One region of the Pantoea sp. y20 genome, then DNA from elsewhere that is predicted to be linked to it. Evidence: predicted binding sites of a transcription regulator. Region 1 holds the regulator's gene; each other region holds the start of a gene.
The links. The regulator CRP, encoded in region 1, controls carbon source genes, mostly activating them, when cyclic AMP is high. The targets are predictions, from matches to a motif close to ATGTGANNNNNNTCACAT.
Positions count from the first base shown of each region.

Region 2: a site for CRP is predicted at 2,026-2,043, ahead of ACYAC5_RS10365 (glycoside-pentoside-hexuronide (GPH):cation symporter). Genes of this name have one in related genera too.
Region 3: a site for CRP is predicted at 2,142-2,159, ahead of rbsD (D-ribose pyranase). Genes of this name have one in related genera too.
Region 4: a site for CRP is predicted at 1,468-1,485, ahead of ompW (outer membrane protein OmpW). Genes of this name have one in related genera too.

Region 1 covers NZ_CM142816.1:3,801,745-3,806,308, reverse strand. The annotation lists gene ACYAC5_RS17725 (YccS/YhfK family putative transporter) at 1-1,235, opposite strand, end outside; gene crp (cAMP-activated global transcriptional regulator CRP) at 1,294-1,926, opposite strand; gene ACYAC5_RS17715 (OsmC family protein) at 2,232-2,636, shown strand; gene ACYAC5_RS17710 (phosphoribulokinase) at 2,698-3,567, opposite strand; gene ACYAC5_RS17705 (YheU family protein) at 3,629-3,847, opposite strand; gene ACYAC5_RS17700 (hydrolase) at 3,850-4,564, opposite strand, start outside.
Region 2 covers NZ_CM142816.1:2,206,697-2,211,260, reverse strand. The annotation lists gene ACYAC5_RS10370 (glycoside hydrolase family 31 protein) at 1-536, opposite strand, end outside; gene ACYAC5_RS10365 (glycoside-pentoside-hexuronide (GPH):cation symporter) at 533-1,912, opposite strand; gene tpx (thiol peroxidase) at 2,198-2,701, opposite strand; gene ycjG (L-Ala-D/L-Glu epimerase) at 2,856-3,842, shown strand; gene mpaA (murein tripeptide amidase MpaA) at 3,811-4,524, opposite strand.
Region 3 covers NZ_CM142816.1:4,183,730-4,188,293, reverse strand. The annotation lists gene qseC (quorum sensing histidine kinase QseC) at 1-833, opposite strand, end outside; gene qseB (quorum sensing response regulator transcription factor QseB) at 830-1,492, opposite strand; gene ACYAC5_RS19570 (YgiW/YdeI family stress tolerance OB fold protein) at 1,673-2,068, shown strand; gene rbsD (D-ribose pyranase) at 2,241-2,660, shown strand; gene rbsA (ribose ABC transporter ATP-binding protein RbsA) at 2,668-4,176, shown strand; gene rbsC (ribose ABC transporter permease) at 4,173-4,564, shown strand, end outside.
Region 4 covers NZ_CM142816.1:2,269,863-2,274,426, forward strand. The annotation lists gene trpA (tryptophan synthase subunit alpha) at 1-107, shown strand, start outside; gene ACYAC5_RS10625 (BON domain-containing protein) at 358-672, shown strand; gene ompW (outer membrane protein OmpW) at 719-1,351, opposite strand; gene ACYAC5_RS10635 (YkgJ family cysteine cluster protein) at 1,598-2,014, shown strand; gene ACYAC5_RS10640 (YciC family protein) at 2,042-2,776, shown strand; gene ACYAC5_RS10645 (septation protein A) at 2,835-3,374, shown strand; gene yciA (acyl-CoA thioester hydrolase YciA) at 3,429-3,848, shown strand; gene tonB (TonB system transport protein TonB) at 3,903-4,564, opposite strand, start outside.

The DNA.
Region 1 (4,564 bases):
TGAATACGCACGCGCGTGGCGTTGTAACCGTTCTGGCTGACGAACATGATGGTCATCAGAATCCAGTAAGGTTTGGGGATGTTAAAGAACAGCGCCAGCGAGCTGCCAAACATCAGCATCACAGCGAAGCGGGCTGCGGTGCGTAACGCGGTGGATTTGAATGACAGATAACTGCGCAGCGCCGGCAACAGCGGCAAACGGCGCTGGCGATCGGCCATCAGGTCACGCGTGTAGAGCGGCTTCTGCGTACGCAATACGCGGGCGATGCGACTGAAGTGATACAGGCAGAAGTTGCCGACCGGATTATCCGGATGCTGGCGTGCAATTTTCTCCAGAGCGCCGAGCTGTTTCTCCATGTGAAAACGATCCGGCAGCTGATGGTAGAGAATCGCATCCGCCAGCACGCGCAGCCGCGCCGAAATAATTTTGGCGTTCCAGCGAATCACCGCTTCGGCGTGGCTCTCCTCAACCAGCTTCTGCACCTCTTCGGGCTGATGCAAACTCACGGAGATGTGTTCCTGTAAATCCAGCGCAACCTGAAAAGCGCGCGTCAGGCGTTTGTGGCTGTTATCGCGGCTCGCCGACAGCATATGCATTTGCTGATAGCAGGTGGTGATGAGATCGACCGCCTTTTGCTGGCGCGCCAGCAGCGGCGGCAGCGCTTTCTCCGGATCGGTCAGCTGCGTCAGTAAGGTGTATTTGGCATCGCAGTAATCCGCCAGCTCGCGGAACAGCAGGCTGAGCGATTCGCGCATCGGCTGCTCTTTCCACAGCCAGAACCAGAACCAGTTGAACAAGCCGTACCACAGCGTGCCGCCAATGTAGAGCAGCGGCGGCACCCACATCGGCATGCGTCCCACTAAGCTGAGCGTAAAGATGGCGGCGATGAGTGTGGCGGGCAGCAGGCGCGCGTGCAGCGGGCCGATTTCGCCGGTTACGCCAATCAGCAGCGGCAGCGCCAGCAAAATCAGTGGCAGCGGAATCTGGTAAGCGGTGAGGATTTGCATCAGGAAACTGCCGGTGGCAAACAGCGAACCACCCACAATCAGGCGTTTGAAGAAGCGTTTGTGCGGCGTATCCAGTCCCGCCATGTTGCAGCAGGCCGGCACTAACGAGAACAGCAGACCTTTTTGCAGATCGCCAAACAGCCAACCGAGAGCCACAGGCAGGCACAGCACCAGCGTTTGCCGCAGCGCATAGTTAACTTCGGGATGATAGATGATTCGGCGCCACATCAGCTCATCGCAAATAGAAACGGCGCGATGTTGCCATCACGCCGTGGGTGAGAAGAAATTAGCGGGTGCCGTAAACGACGATGGTTTTACCGTGTGCGGAGATCAGGTTCTGATCTTCCAGCATTTTCAGGATACGACCCACGGTTTCGCGTGAGCAGCCCACGATCTGACCAATCTCCTGACGGGTGATTTTGATTTGCATCCCGTCTGGGTGAGTCATCGCATCTGGCTGTTTGGCCAGATTTAGCAGCGTTTGCGCAATACGTCCGGTGACATCGAGGAAGGCAAGGTTGCCCACTTTCTCAGATGTCACTTGCAGACGACGCGCCATTTGCGACGAAAGTCGCATTAAAATATCCGGGTTTACCTGAATCAGCTGACGGAATTTTTTGTATGAAATTTCAGCCACTTCGCAGGCAGACTTCGCACGCACCCAAGCACTGCGTTCCTGGCCTTCTTCGAAAAGACCGAGTTCGCCGATGAAATCCCCCTGATTGAGGTAGGAGAGAATCATCTCTTTGCCTTCTTCATCTTTAATCAGTACCGCTACGGAACCTTTTACGATGTAGTACAGCGTTTCCGCTTTCTCACCCTGATGGATGAGCGTGCTTTTGGATGGATATTTGTGAATATGGCAATGGGACAGGAACCATTCGAGTGTAGGGTCTGTTTGCGGTTTGCCGAGAACCATTCGCTATTATCCTCTGTTGTAATCGTGCCCAAAACACAGGGGGCATTTTTTCCCTGTCAGGCGGTTTAATCGTCGAGCGTTTCCAGTAAAGGAAAAATTATTCCGGGTGGACTCTTAAGCTACGCTTTTGATTCTTCCGGCCTTCGTCTGTGATGACGAAAATATTTTCAGCACTGTTTGTAGCACAGCTTTTGCGAGCTGTCTTGTGTTGTCTCGCTTCAGCAGAAGGGGGATTACTCTGGATTGCTGTTTGTCAGGTGAAAGCGTACTCTGGCGGCAAAACCGCCGCTTCAGGAGAAAGAATCATGCAGGCACGAGTGAAATGGGTGGAAGGTCTTACCTTTCTCGGAGAATCCTCATCCGGCCATCAGGTATTGATGGATGGTAATTCCGGTGATAAAGCGCCAAGTCCAATGGAGATGGTGCTGATGGCCGCGGGCGGCTGTAGCGCTATTGATGTGGTGTCGATCCTGCAAAAAGGGCGCAGCGATGTGGCCGATTGCGAAGTGAAGCTCACATCGGAACGCCGTGAAGAAGCGCCACGCATTTTTACCCACATCAACCTGCATTTTATCGTTAGCGGTAAAGCATTGAGCGACAAGGCCGTTTCGCGTGCGGTTGATCTGTCAGCGGAAAAATATTGCTCGGTAGCGATCATGCTGGGTAAAGGCGTGGAAATTACCCACAGCTATGAAGTGATCGAGTTATAACTCGGATTGTAGCGGCGCAATTTATTGCGCAATAAATTGCGCCGCTACGGAATGACTCCGCTTATTCAATCCGCTTCCCTTCAATCAGTCGCTGTACCAGCGGCAGCATAATCAGCTCCATCGCCAATCCCATTTTGCCACCCGGCACCACCAGCGTATTGATGTGCGAAATAAACGATCCCTGAATCATCGCCAGCAGATAGGGGAACGCGATGCCTTCCAGACCACGGAAATGAATCACCACGAAGCTTTCGTCGAGCGACGGAATTTCGCGTGCGGCAAACGGGTTTGAGGTATCAACGGTCGGCACGCGCTGGAAGTTAATGTGGGTGCGCGAGAACTGTGGCGTGATGAAGTTAATGTAATCCTCCATTGACCGCACCACCGAATCCATCACCGCTTCGCGTGAATGGCCGCGCTCGCTGGTGTCACGCACCAGCTTCTGAATCCACTCAAGGTTAACAATCGGCACCACGCCAACCAGCAGATCGACATGCTCCGCCACATTTTGCTGCTGCGTGACCACGCCGCCGTGTAAGCCTTCATAGAACAGCACATCGGTGTTTTCCGGCAGCGGCTGCCACGGCGTAAAGGTGCCCGGCACCTGATTCCACGGCACGGCTTCATCGTAGGTATGCAGATATTTGCGCGATTCGCCAAGGCCGGTTTGGCCGTAATGTTTAAACGTCTGCTCCAGCAGGCCGAAGTCGTTGGCTTCCGGGCCGAAGTAGCTGATGTGGCGCCCGAGATCGCGCGCCTTGCGGATCGCCATGTCCATTTCCGGACGTGTGTAGCGATGGAAACTGTCGCCTTCGAGTTCCGCCGCATGCAAATTCAGCTGCTGGAAAATTTTACGGAAGGCGAGGCTGGTGGTGGTGGTTCCGGCGCCGCTGGAACCGGTGACGGCAATAATTGGATGCCTGGCTGACATAACAGAGCTCCCTGTGAAGTCCGGCGATGAGCATTGTTACCACGAATTGCCGCGGGGTGCATCAGCCGCGGAATTCACCCTTCGGCATAATATTGATCGATTCATGCAGTTCCGACCACACCAGCACCACGTCGCCGCGCTCCAGTTGGCGGCGTACGTCGGCGACTTTTTGCAGCAAACTGCGTTCCTGCTCGCCGTAATCAGTGCCTTCGCGTAACACGAAGGTTTCAATCAGGTTTTCCAGCGTGTCCGCTTCGAGTTCTTGCCAGGGAATAATCACAATTACACATCCAGATAGGTTGAGAGCCAGTCGGGCACGCGCTGTTCCAGCCACATTTTCGGTTTAAGAACGGTGCCGCCGACGAAACCGACGTGGCCGCCTTGCTGCGTCAGCTGATACTGAATGGAGGCTGACAGCTGGTCAGGTTGCGGAATAACGGCATCGGTCATAAAGGGATCGTCTTGCGCGTGAATGATCAACAGCGGTTTACGCACGCCGGTCAGCAACGGCATCGCGCTGGCTCGTTGATAATAGTCGTTGGCGTCAATAAAACCGTGCGCACGTGCGGTTATCGCATCATCGAACTCGCGTAAGCGGCGGAAAGCACGTAACTGGCTGAGATCGACCGGCAGCGTGCCAGGCCAGGCGCGCAGTTTGCGCGTGGCGTTCTTTTTCAGCTGCGTCAGTAAATAGTGCTGATAAAAGCGTGAAAACCCCACATCCAGCTTGCCGCTGCAAGGCTCGAGCGCCAGCGGCGCTGAGATGGCGATGCCGGCATCAATCGGTACATCGTGACCTTGCTGACCCAGCAGGCAAGCGAGCATGTTGCCGCCCAGCGAAACGCCGACGGCGGCGGTGGGTACGCTGCCCCATTCGCGCTGCAGCCAGTGAAGGAAGTAGGTGGCGTCTTCGGTTTCACCGGAGTGATAGATGCGCTTTAAGCGATTAGGCTCGCCGCTGCAGCCGCGAAAGTGCATTACCACCGCCAGCCAGCCG
Region 2 (4,564 bases), 1.6 Mb from region 1:
ATAAACGGCACGCTGGCCTGCGAATTGCGCTGTGCCAGCTCAAGCGTGCAGCCTTTCAGATCGAGACAATCCTGCTGATACTGGCCCATGCCATAGATTTTCTCTTCGGCACGCGCTTCAAAGCGCACGCTCAGCTGATATTTCCCTCCCGGAATCGGTCGAAAGGCGCGCGCATCCAGCTTCAGGGCGCTGATGTATTTGTCCTGGCTCTTTTCGCTGGCACCGATGCCCACGGTGCTGCGCTGACGCCAGAACTCCTCGAGCAGCAATTCACCGCGCTGATTATAGAAAGCCAGCTGGCCGCGAATATTCAGCGTGGCGGTGATATTGCCGTTACGCAAGCTGAGAGATTCATGCTCGCGCTGGATCTCCACCTCGCAAGCCGCAGGCGATAACAACGCCCAGTCATGGTCGATCAGTTCGGGCTGACAGGTGGCTCGTACTCGCAGGCTATGCGCGCCCCAGGGTTCGATAACCAGCGTCTGACGGTCAAATGTCCAGATAATACGCTGGGATTCGGCGCGTAATTCACTCATGACAACTCCTGTGGTTGTAAAAGGGGGGAAGCAGTGGCAGCCGGTTGGGCTGACACTTTGTGCTGATTGATGGTGCGCATGGTGGCATCGTTAAGTTTGTAGCCGCGCATCGCCAGCGCGCTTAACAGCGACAGCAGGCCGGGAACCACCGAAAACAGCGCCACGATGGCCATCATGGCGGCGGGCTGCTGATGCGGTGCCTGAGCGACGTAACCGCTCAGGCCAAGCGTCCAGCCGACAATCGCGCCGCTAATGGCCATGCCCATTTTCAATACGGCGAGCAGAGTCGAGAAGACGGTGCCATCGAGGCGTTTTCCCTGACGATATTCACCGTAATCCACCACATCGGCCATCATCACCCACATCAGCGTGGTGGTGACTTGATAGAAGCTGGAGACGATGAATGTCATGCCAACCAACAGCGCCAGCGAGCCGGGCAGGAACACGATGCTGATGCTTAGCACGCCAGCAGTAATGGCGCTGAGCGTAAAGGCGGTGATTTTGTTCAGGCGGCGCGTCAGCAGTTTCGCCAGCACGCTACCGACGCTTTTGCCGACAATATGCGCGGCCAGCAGCCACATGAAGAGGCTGGCATCACCCAAAAAATAGGTGACGTAGTACATCATCGCGCCGAGCCGCACCACGCCGAATGAGATATTGCAGAACACCAGCAACGCGACCACGCGCCACTGATCGTTACGCAGCAAATCGCGCAGATCGGCAAGAAAGTTGCCGTGGTTAGCGGGAGCATTGATGCGTTCGCGTGTATTGAGAAAACAGATAAAAAACAGCAGGGTTGCCAGCGTCGCCATTATCGACATTGCTGCGAAATAACCGTCCAGTTTGTTACCGCCGCCTAGCCAGGTGGCGAGCGGGATCATCAGGAAAGTGGACATCGCGCCGCCCAGCGTGGCGAGGAAGAAACGCCATGATTGCAGGGAGATGCGCTGATTATCATCGGCGGTGATAATCGCCCCCATCGAGCAGTAAGGAATATTGATGGCGGTGTACATCAGCATCATCAGGCTGTAGGTCACGGCGGCGTAAATCATCTTGCCAGTCAGCGACAGGCTTTCCGGCACCGCATAAATCAACATACAGCTGACGCCGAACGGTACCGCGAGCATCAATAGCCAGGGACGGAATTTGCCCCAGCGTGAACGGGTTCGGTCAGCCACCATCCCCATCGCCGGGTCGATCACCGCATCGGCGACGCGCGCCAGTAAAAACAGCGTCCCAACAAAGATTGCGGGCAAACCCACCACATCGGTGTAGTAAAAGGTGAGGAAAATAATGACGTTATCGATGGCGATATGGCTGGCCATATCACCGAGGCCGTAACTGAACTTTTCTTTAATGGATAAGCTTGCTTGCATAAAGATTCCCGCCTGTCTTTGAATCGCTTAAGTGCAATTGACGGTTAGTTATAGGTAGCGATGTTGATGGGAACAATTGCGGGATTTGTTACGGGTTTTATGTTTTTTAATTAATGTGATACGGGTAACAAGAATCACAGTAAAAATGCAACATGGCGGGAAGAAGTGCTACGTATCGCGATAAATCAACAGGTTGAAAATTGAGCCATCCTGAAGGTGATCATAAAAAAAGCACCGACGCGTTAATCATTCGGTGCTTTTTGTTTCGCCTGGCAGGCGAGAGATTTACTTCAGCGCAGCCAGCGCGGCATCGTAGTTTGGCTCTTCGGTGATTTCATTCACCAGCTCGCTGTAAATCACTTTATCGTTTTCATCCAGCACCACAACCGCACGTGCGGTCAGGCCTTTCAGCGGGCCATCAGCAATCGCCACGCCATAGTTTTCTTTGAACTCAGCGCCGCGCAGGGAAGAGAGCGTGATCACGTTGCTGACGTTCTCTGCGCCACAGAAGCGTGACTGGGCGAAAGGCAGGTCGGAGGAGATGCACAGCACAACCGTGTTGTTCGCTTCACCTGAACGCTCGTTAAACTTACGCACCGATGCCGCACACACGCCAGTATCAATGCTTGGGAAAATGTTCAGAACTTTGCGTTTGCCTGCATAATTAGCCAGGGATACGTCAGTAAGATCTTTTGCGACCAGGTTGAAAGGTTTAGCTTGCTCGCCAACTTGTGGGAACTGGCCTGCAACCGGCACCGGATTGCCCTGAAAGTGAACAGTCTGAGACATGCGATTTCCTTTTTGAACGATGAAATATCTGACTTTTGGAACGTCAGAACAGGTATAGCGCTTGTTTATGACATAATTTTTAAGGGTTTACGAGCGCATTTCCTGGCGATAATCGAGCCGGCTCGCATTTAAGCGACGGATTTAAGGAGAAATAATGAGAACAGTGAAGAGTTATCCGGAAGCCTGGCCGTTACATTCGCCGTTTGTTATTTCGCGCGGCAGCCGCACCGAGGCGCATGTTGTGGTAGTGGAAATCGAGCAGGATGGCGTTAAAGGTGTTGGCGAAGCGACGCCTTACGCGCGCTACGGTGAAAGTGAGGAGTCGGTGCTCAAGCAGATCGCCTCGCAGCTAAGCGCGTTGCAAAGCGGCATGACGCGAGAAGCGCTGCAACAGGCGTTACCGGCAGGCGCGGCACGCAACGCGATTGACTGCGCACTGTGGGATCTGGCACGACAGCAGCAAGGCGAAAGTCTGGTGCAATTGTGCGCGGTGCAACTGGCTGACGAGATTGTCACCGCACATACCATCAGCATCGATACGCCAGATGCGATGGCCAGCAGCGCGCAGGCGCTGTGGCAACATGGCGCGCGTTTATTGAAGATTAAAATGGATGATCACCTGATCAGCGAACGTTTGGTGGCGATACGCAGCGCGGTACCTGACGCGACTTTGATTGTCGATGCCAACGAATCCTGGCATGCCGAAGGCCTGGCGGCACGCTGTCAGCTGCTGGCCGACCTCAATGTCGCGATGCTGGAACAGCCGCTACCGGCCGCAGAAGACAGCGCGCTGGGCAACTTTATCCATCCGCTGCCAATCTGCGCCGATGAAAGCTGCCATACGCGTGAAAGCCTGCCGCAGCTGAAAGGGCGCTATGAGATGGTGAATATCAAGCTGGATAAAACCGGCGGATTAACGGAAGCGCTGGCGCTGGCAGAGGCGGCGCAGCAGCAGGGATTCGCGATTATGCTCGGCTGCATGCTCTGCACGTCGCGGGCGATTCGTGCGGCATTACCGCTGACGGCGCGCGCGACCTTCGCGGATCTCGACGGTCCAACCTGGCTTGCGGCCGATGTTGAACCGTCGCTGCATTTCTCTCACGGCGTACTCAAGCCGCTGGCTGCCAGCGCAGCAGATTGATCATCGCTTCCAGATAGACTTCGGTGGCTTCGTCCACCGAAATCGGCGGCATCTCGGCGGTAATGCATAACAGGCCGAGGTCGTCGCACCAGCTGCCAAACGAACCCGGCGTAGCATAACCCACGCTGCTCACCACCGGCAGCGCGGTCTGCTGCGCCAGCCACTGCGCTAATTCGCTGTGGTGCGGATCGTCAATGCAGGCCAGCGGTTCATGCCACGAAACCACCCAACGCGGTTTGATCTGATGAATCAGCTGGCACAGCGCGCGGGTTTCTGGTTCGGAAGAGGGCGCTGATCCGGTTGAAAGCACCACATCACGCTCATCCGCTTCGCTGTTCCAGCGATACACCGTGTCGCCATGCTGCCAGTTAGCGGCGGGGAAATTACGGTTAAGATCGACGCCGTTGGCGTTGGCGCGCAGCCCCAACTGACAACCATCGGGATTGACCGCCAGAACAACGTGATGACGCCGCAGCGCGTCCGGCAAGGTGCGCATCGCGCCCGATAAGGTGGCAATCGCGGCATTCTCGTCGCCGTGCGTGCCTGCAATAATCAGCCCGCTTTCGGCATCGGCGGCGGGTGCCGGAAACCACAGCAGCGGTGCACCCAGCACCGATTGCCCGTATTGTTGCCAGACAGCGTCCAGCTTGCCGCGCAGCGGACGTGGATGGTATGACGACATGACGTTCCTCTATGAAATGCTTCCAACACCGCCAAAAGCC
Region 3 (4,564 bases), 380 kb from region 1:
ATGCCGCTATCCAGTTGCTGAATGGCGCGTTTGCGCATCGCCTCATCATCATCAGCCAGTTGAATCACTTCACTCTGCACGCGCAGCGCCGCCAGCGGGCTGCGCAGTTCATGGGCGGCATCGGAGGTAAAGCGACGTTCGCGCTGCACCAGATGCGCCATACGACTGAACAAGCCGTTAAGCGCCACCACCAGCGGCTTCACCTCTTTAGGCAAGCGCGTGTCCGGCAATGGCGTGGCATCATCCGGCGCACGCTGATGCAGGGAAAGCGTGAGGCGTTTCAACGGGCGCAGCTCGAACCACACCAGCGCCAGCAGCAGCAGCAACATAAAGGGCATGGCAATCAGCCACGGCAGCAGGCTGCTGAGCGCCAGATCGCGCGTCATATCTTCGCGGTATTCCCATTCTTGCCCGACCACCACGCGATAGCGCTTATCCTCGGAGGTGAGCCACACCAGGCGCCAGCTGTCTTTATCGCCGCGCAGTCGTCCATCAACAAAGCCATCGCGCTGATGATCGAATTGCAGATCGCGACCGTTTTCGCCGTCGTTCAACAACGGTTGGCCTGCCGCGCTGAAAATGGCAAATGCCAGCGCATCATCATCCTGATCGCCGCGGTGATGGCGCAGGATCGCTTTGGTTTTCGGCAACGTCACGTCCTGCAGTGAGGTGGGATCAAGCGCTATCAGCCGTTTGGCGAAAAGCATCTGCTGAGTATCAAACAGCTCGTTCACCGTATCGCGGGTTTGATGCCAGGCGCTGAGGCCGGCCAGGCCGCCGCACACTATAATCAGCAGCACAAAGCCGATGGCGAGGCGCAGAAACAGACTCATTCCGCCGCTCCCAGCGTATAACCGACGCCGTGTACGGTACGAATAAACTGGCTGCCGAGTTTCTTGCGCAGATGATGAATGTGCACTTCCACCGCATTGCTGGAGACATCTTCATCCCAGCTGTAGAGCTTCTCCTCCAGCTGACTGCGCGTCAGCACGCGGCCAGGATTACGCAGAAACAGTTCCAGCAGCGCCAGTTCGCGGCTTTTCAGGCTAACGGGTTCGCCATCGCACAGCACGCTGTGGCTGCCGGGCGCCATTACCACGTTGCCGTGTTTCAGTTCCGGCTGTAGTTGCCCATGACGGCGACGGATCAACGCCTGCAAGCGTGCCGCCACTTCTGTTAACGCAAACGGCTTACACAGGTAATCGTCGGCGCCGAGTTGTAATCCCTGTACGCGCTGATCGAGCGCATCGCGCGCGGTGAGAATCAGCACCGGCACATCGTGTCCTTGCTGGCGCCACTGACGCAGGATATCCAGACCATCGCGTTCGGGCAGCGACAGATCCAGCACCACCGCGTCCCAGGGTGCGGCGGTCAACGCCTGAAATCCGGCTTCGCCGGAGACAAACCAATCCACGCTGAAACCAAGTTTGGTCAACCCGACTTTCAAACCGTCGCCAATCAGCGTGTCATCTTCAATCAGTAAAATGCGCATCAACTCTCCTTCTGTTAAGCGGAGTTATACGAAGCACAATTGCTCTTGTACAGCGAAAATCCCGGCAAATAGACTATTTTTCATGAATGTTAGCCAAACGGATTCTCTTAAGATCCTGTTAAGAACCTTATGGTGAAATAGCTCCCGTAAACCGACACATTCATGGAAAAGAGGTGAATTATGAAAAAGTCTGCAGCTCTGTTAGCGATTGTCGCCCTGGCCGCCACGCCGGTTCTTGCCGCTCAGCAAGGTGGCTTTGTTGATCCCAATGCGCCATCCGCGCAGGTGAAGTCCGGCGGGTTCAAAGCCGATAACACCAGCGTTGTCACGGTGAAACAGGCCGAAGAGATGAAAGACGATAGCTGGATTACCGTGCGCGGTACGCTTGAGAAGCAAATCGGTGATGAGGATTATCAGTTCCGTGATGCCACCGGCACCATGAAAGTTGAAATCGATCATAAACGCTGGAACGGTTTGACCATCACGCCGAAGGATCAGGTAGAACTGACCGGCGAACTGGATAAAGATTTCAACTCCATCGAACTGGACGTGAAACAGGTACGTAAACTGCCGTAATGCCATCTTCGGGGCCGCAGCAGCGGCTCCAAAATCCCACCAAACTCAAATTCTCTCCGGCACAAGCGAAACGTTTCGATGGCGATCACATTTCCGTGATGCCGCCATTGAGTTGCCGTGCGCATTTTATACACTCCCGATCAGCGAAACGTTTCGCTGTGGAGTGGAATAAATGAAAAAAGGTCGCTTGTTAAACGCTGAAGTCTCACATGTGATTGCTCGCCTGGGGCACACCGATACGCTGACGATTGCAGATGCAGGCTTGCCGATTCCGGCCGGTCCACAGCGCATCGATCTGGCGTTAACGCCGGGTACGCCCGAATTTCTACAGGTAGTTGACGTTGTCACGCAGGAGATGCAGGTCGAAAGCGCCCTGATGGCGGAGGAGATTAAGCAGCACAATCCGCAGCTCCACAGCGCACTGCTCGCCGTGCTCGAAGCCTTGCAACAGCACCAGGGGAATGTCATCACCATCCGTTACACCAGCCATGAACAATTCAAACAACATACGCAGCGTAGTCAGGCGGTCATTCGCAGCGGAGAGTGTTCTCCGTATGCGAATGTCATCCTGAGCGCCGGCGTGACCTTCTGAGGCCGCTATGCAACCGTTATTGCAACTCAAAGGAATTGAAAAGTCGTTTCCTGGCGTGAAGGCGTTGAATGGCGCATCGCTGGCCGTTTATCCGGGACGCGTGATGGCGCTGGTGGGTGAAAACGGCGCGGGCAAATCCACCATGATGAAAGTGCTGACCGGCATTTACAGCATGGATGCCGGTTCCCTGCAGTGGCTGGGTAAGGATGTGGCGTTCTCTGGCCCGAAAGCGTCGCAGGAAGCAGGCATTGGCATTATCCATCAGGAACTGAACCTGATTCCGCAGCTGACTGTTGCCGAGAATATCTTCCTTGGCCGCGAATGTGTTAACCGCTTTGGCCGCATCGAATGGAAAAAGATGTATGCCGAAGCGGATGCGCTATTAAAGCGCCTCAATCTGCGTTTCGACAGCCACAAGCTGGTGGGCGATTTGTCGATTGGCGATCAGCAGATGGTCGAGATCGCCAAGGTGCTCAGCTTCGAGTCGAAAGTCATCATTATGGATGAACCGACCGATGCGCTGACTGATACCGAAACGCTGTCGCTGTTCCGCGTCATCAATGAACTGAAAGCGCAAGGCTGCGGCATCGTCTATATCTCGCACCGCATGAAAGAGATCTTCGAGATTTGCGATGACGTCACCGTGTTCCGCGATGGGCAGTTTATTGCCGAACGCGCGGTGTGCGATCTCAGCGAAGAGAGCCTGATCGAGATGATGGTCGGCCGCAAGCTGGAAGATCAATATCCGCGTATCGATCAACAGCCGGGCGAGATCCGCTTAAAAGTGGAAAATCTCAGCGGTCCGGGCGTTAATAACGTCAGCTTTACGCTGCGCAAAGGGGAAATCCTTGGCGTGTCGGGTCTGATGGGCGCAGGACGTACTGAACTGATGAAAGTGCTGTACGGCGCGCTGCCGCGCAGCAAAGGCAAAGTGACGCTGAACGGCCGCGAGATCGTGACCCGCTCTCCGCAGGATGGCCTCGCCAGCGGCATTGTGTATATCTCGGAAGACCGCAAGCGCGATGGTCTGGTGCTCGGCATGTCGGTGAAAGAGAACATGTCGCTGACCGCGCTGCGCTATTTCAGCACTGGCGCGGGCAACCTGCGCCACAGCGACGAGCAACTGGCGGTGGGCGATTTTATCCGCCTGTTCAACGTTAAAACTCCGTCAATGGAGCAACCGATTGGTCTGCTGTCTGGCGGTAATCAGCAAAAAGTGGCGATTGCGCGTGGCCTGATGACGCGCCCCGATGTGCTGATTCTTGATGAGCCGACACGCGGCGTCGATGTCGGGGCAAAAAAAGAAATTTATCAGTTAATTAACCAGTTTAAAGCCGAAGGGCTGAGCATCATTTTGGTGTCGTCGGAAATGCCGGAAGTGCTGGGCATGAGCGATCGTATTGTGGTGATGCATGAAGGCCATCTGAGTGGCGAATTTTCCCGTGAGCAAGCTACCCAGGAATCCCTGATGGCGGCGGCAGTCGGTAAGCAACACAGCGAGGAGTTAGTTGTATGAGCACCCAAACCTTACCCGCCAGCCGTCGTTGGTTTAGCAAAGCCTGGCTGCTGGAGCAGAAATCACTGATTGCATTGATCGTGCTGATCGCCGTGGTTGCCAGCCAGAGCCCGAACTTCTTCACGCTGGCCAACATGTTCAACATTCTGCAGCAGACATCCGTCAACGCCATTATGGCGGTCGGCATGACGCTGGTGATTCTGACCTCGGGCATTGATCTGTCGGTGGGATCGCTGCTGGCGCTGACCGGCGCGGTGGCGGCATCGATTGTCGGATTAGAGGTGAATGCGCTGGTGGCCGTTGCGGCTTCGCTGGCGCTGGGGGCGGCGATTGGCGGTATTACCGGCGTGATTGTAGCGCGCGGCAAGGTGCAGGCTTTCATCGCCAC
Region 4 (4,564 bases), 1.5 Mb from region 1:
CCGGGTCGGCAATTGTGAAAATCATTGAGCGTAACCAGAACGATCCGGCCACGCTGCTCAGCGAGCTGAAAGCCTTTGTGAGTAGTCTGAAAGCAGCCACCCGCTAAAATCCTTCAGGGCCTTATTCGCTGGTGCGGATAAGGCCTTTTTATTGCCAAAAATATCCCCAAACTCAAATTCCCGGCTACTCTCAGATTTTCATGCCCAGCGAAAACTGCGATTGGATCAATAAGTGGTAAAAACGCCCTATTTCTGACTTTTTCACGCGCGCCGATTTGCTGATTTCGCATCTCCAGACCACAATTAATTGCGCCGCCCCATTGCGGCGAAACATCATCTAAGACAGGGAGATAACCAATGAAATTTTTCAAAGTCGTTGCAGGATTTATGATGGCTGCGGTAATGGCGCTGGCACTTAGCGCGTGTGCACCCACAGCAACCAAAGAAGGCACTGGCGGTTACATCGACGATACCGTGGTAACCACCAAAGTTAAGGCTCAGCTGTTGAATGACGAGTCGCTGAAATCGACCGAAATCAATGTTGAAACCTTCAAGGGTAAAGTTCAGCTGAGCGGTTTTGTCAGCTCACCGCAGATGGCAAATCGCGCGGTGGCCATAACGCGTAGCGTGGCGGGCGTGAAATCTGTGGTTAACAATATGCAGATCAAATAACACAACGGGCGACCTTCTGGTCGCCCGCTTCATTTCTGGTTGCCGATTAGAATCGATATCCCGCACCAAAGAAGAACACCCACGGATCGATACGCGTGTTGATGTTTTGCTGCTCACCGCCAGCTTTAAATTTCACTTCGGTATCAATATCCATGTACCACAGCGAGGCATTCAGCATCCAGTCGCGGTTGATTTGATAATCCAGACCGACCTGGCCCGCCATGCCCCACGAGTCTTTCACGCTCAGGTCGCTTAATCCGGCATCCTCACCCGTTTGGTTGAATTTGGCATCGTAGAAGGTGGTGTAGTTGATACCGACGCCAACGTACGGGCGGACTTTACTTTTGCTATCAAAGAAATAGTACTGCGCCATTAAGGTCGGCGGCAGCTGACGCACGGTGGCCAGATTACCGGTGGCGCCCAGTCCAACCTTATGACGGAACGGGGTTGCAGCCAGCAGCTCAACGCCGATGTTATCCGTTGCCATATAGGTGAAGGTCAAGCCCAGCTGCGTATCGTTGCTAACGTTAAAGCCGCCCATACCCAGCACATTGTCAGAGCCTTCAGTCGGACGAACGGTGGCGCTACCTGCACGCATAAAGAAATCACCGGCTTCATGAGCCAGAGCCAGTTGCGGAATTGCCAGCGCCATCAGCAGTGCGCATTTTGCCAGTTTCATAATCACTCCTTTGCCAAATAAAGATGGGTCTCAATGTTGAATGCGGCACAACATTTACCCCTTTTTTGGTAAAAGATCATCTGCATCAATCTAAATTAATCACTTAAAAAACAATGAATTGATTCAGATCAATTTTGGCTTTACAGCGCGTAATAAAAGTCCGCTTGCGAAAATTTTTCGCCGTGACTATTTTAACTTTCCCCTGTGTGATTTTGGTTCGATACCTTAAAGGTGGCGGGCGATCAGATGAGCGATTCACTAAATCCTTGCGTGACCTGTGGCGCATGCTGCGCGCACTTCCGTGTCTCTTTTTACTGGGCCGAAGCCGATGATGGCGCCGGTGCTGTTCCCGTTGAATTAACAGAACCGTTAACCCCATTTATGCGCAATATGCGCGGCACCAACCAACGCCAGCCGCGCTGTATTGCGCTGCAGGGCGACGTCGGCGGCTGCGTCTCCTGCGGTATTTATCAGCAGCGCCCTTCGCCCTGTCGGGAGTTTTCGATGTCCGGCGAGAACGGTGAACAGAACGAAGCTTGCGATCGCGCCCGTGCTCGCTACGGTCTTCCTGCGCTTTTTCACCCTTCTTTACCTGTTATGACAGAAAGTTATCCCAATGCGGGTGCCAGCACGCCAGTAGAACATGTACAATCGCCGGGTTAATTAATCCGGTTCTTTCAAGGAGTTTACATGTCTATCACGGCAAGCTCGTTATACCGTGACACAGGAAATTTTTTGCGCCATCAGCTGGTTACTATTTTACTGCTGGCGCTGCTGACCTCGTTCATTACTGTGATCGTCGGCCACGCGTTAACGCCAGGTGAAGACCAGCTCTCGTTGTTGAGCCAGTCCGATGACAGCGCATCGTCGCTGTTTGAGCTGGTACAAAATATGTCTCCGGATCAGCAGCGTATTTTGCTGCGCGCTTCCGCTGCAGGCACGTTCGCTGCGTTGATTGGCAACACGCTGCTGCTGGGTGGCATGCTGCTTCTAATCCCAATGGTATCGGGCGGACAACGCGTCAGCGCGCTGCGCGCTATTGGCGCATCTGCGCCCATCCTGCCAAAGCTGCTGCTGCAGACCTTCCTGATCACCCTGCTGGTTCAATTGGGCTTTATGGTGCTGATGGTACCGGGCGTGATTCTGGCGATCCTGTTTTCACTGGCACCGGTGATTCTCGCCAATGAGAAGCTCGGCGTGATTGGCGCGATGCGTGCCAGCATGCGTCTCGCCTGGAAGAATATTAAGGTTATCGCACCAGCTATTGTGCTGTGGCTGCTGGCCAAAATTGTGCTGATGTTCTTCTTTTCATCGCTGACCGTGCTGCCCGCCAATATCGCCTCCGTGGTGTTGAACGCGCTGGGTAACCTGGTCTCCGCAGTGCTGATTATCTATCTGTACCGGCTGTATATGCTGTTACGTTAATCGTTATGGCGCTCACCCGGGCGCCATAACTGTACGCTCCTGCCTATTTGGAAACGCTATGAAGCAGTTACTCGATTTTCTTCCCCTGGTGGTTTTCTTCATCTTCTACAAGCTGTACGACATCTTTGTCGCCTCCGGCGCACTGATCGTTGCCACCGGTCTGGCGCTGGTCGTCAGTTGGGTGCTCTACCGCAAGCTGGAAAAAATGACCATTTTTACCTTTGTGCTGGTCGCGGTATTCGGCACGCTGACGCTGGTGTTCCATAACGATGAATTCATCAAATGGAAAGTCACGGTGATCTATTCGCTGTTTGCCGTCGCGCTGCTCTACAGCCAGTGGTTTATGAAGCAACCGCTGATTCAAACCATGCTGGGCAAAGAGTTACAACTGCCTTCAGGCGTGTGGCGCAATCTCAACATTGCCTGGGCAATCTTCTTTCTCGCCTGCGGCTTAGCGAATATTTATGTTGCGTTTTGGTTATCGCAGGAATTTTGGGTTAACTTTAAGGTGTTCGGTCTGACCGGCCTGACCCTACTCTTTACCCTGTTAAGCGGCGTGTATATCTGGCGACAGATGCCGCAACAAGAACAAAAATAATGCCACTCCGCCCGACAGCGTCGGGCTTCTCTTCACCTGCAGAAGAACTGAGCAATGGACGAAAAACATAAGTCGCCGCAAGGCGAGATGGTGTTGCGTACCCTGGCCATGCCAGCGGATACCAATGCCAACGGAGATATCTTTGGTGGCTGGTTGATGTCGCAGATGGACATGGGCGGCGCAATTAAGGCGAAAGAGATTGCCGAAGGACGTGTCGTCACCGTGCGCGTGGACGGAATGACGTTCCTTAAACCGGTGGCGGTTGGCGATGTGGTGAGCTGCTACGCACGCTGCATCCGCACCGGCAACAGTTCCATGACCATAAACGTCGAAGTGTGGATCAAGAAAGTGTCGTCCGAACCGATTGGACAGACCTACTGCGCAACCGAAGCGGTGTTTGTCTACGTCGCCGTCGACAATACCGGGCAATCTCGCCCGCTGCCGCCCGGCAGAAGCAATTTAAGCGATCTGTAACATTAAAAAAGCGGTCATCTGACCGCTTTCTTTTTACCTCTCAGCCACGAGTGCTCATTCGATATTGGCGCCACCATTGATGCGGAATACGATGTTCATGGTGAGATTCTTGCCCGGACGACCTGGCTGATAACGCCACTTCTTCATCGCCTGCTTCACTTCGCGCTCGAACATGTTGCGCGGTTCTGCCGACAAAATCTGGACGTTATCCACACGACCGTCGCTATCAACGTCAAACTGCACCCGCACACGTCCCTCAACACGCAGCGCGAACGCACGTGCCGGATAGGCAGGCTTGCTGACGCTCATCGCTTTCGGACCATCTGAGATGCTCGGCGTTGCGGTCGGATTGGCTTTCGGCGCGGTTGTTGGACGCGTCTGCGTGGTTGCCGCTTCCTGCTTAAACGGATTTTCCTGCGGCTTCACTTGCTGACGCGGTTTCGGCTCAACCTTCTTTTCAACCTTTGGCTTCGGTTTAGGTTTTGGCTTCGGCTTAGGCTCCGGCTTAGGAATCGGTACCGGCTCAACCTTCGGCGGCTCTGGCGCCACTTCAGGCTCCGGCTCAGGTTCAGGTGGCGGCGGCGTGACCTGAGCAGGCGCAGGTTCGGGTTGCACTTCCGGAGCCACCAGCGAAACGCTGATAGGCTGGGACGCTTTTGGAACTTCAATCACCTGATGAAAAGATGCATAGAGAATGCCAGCGATCAACGAACCGT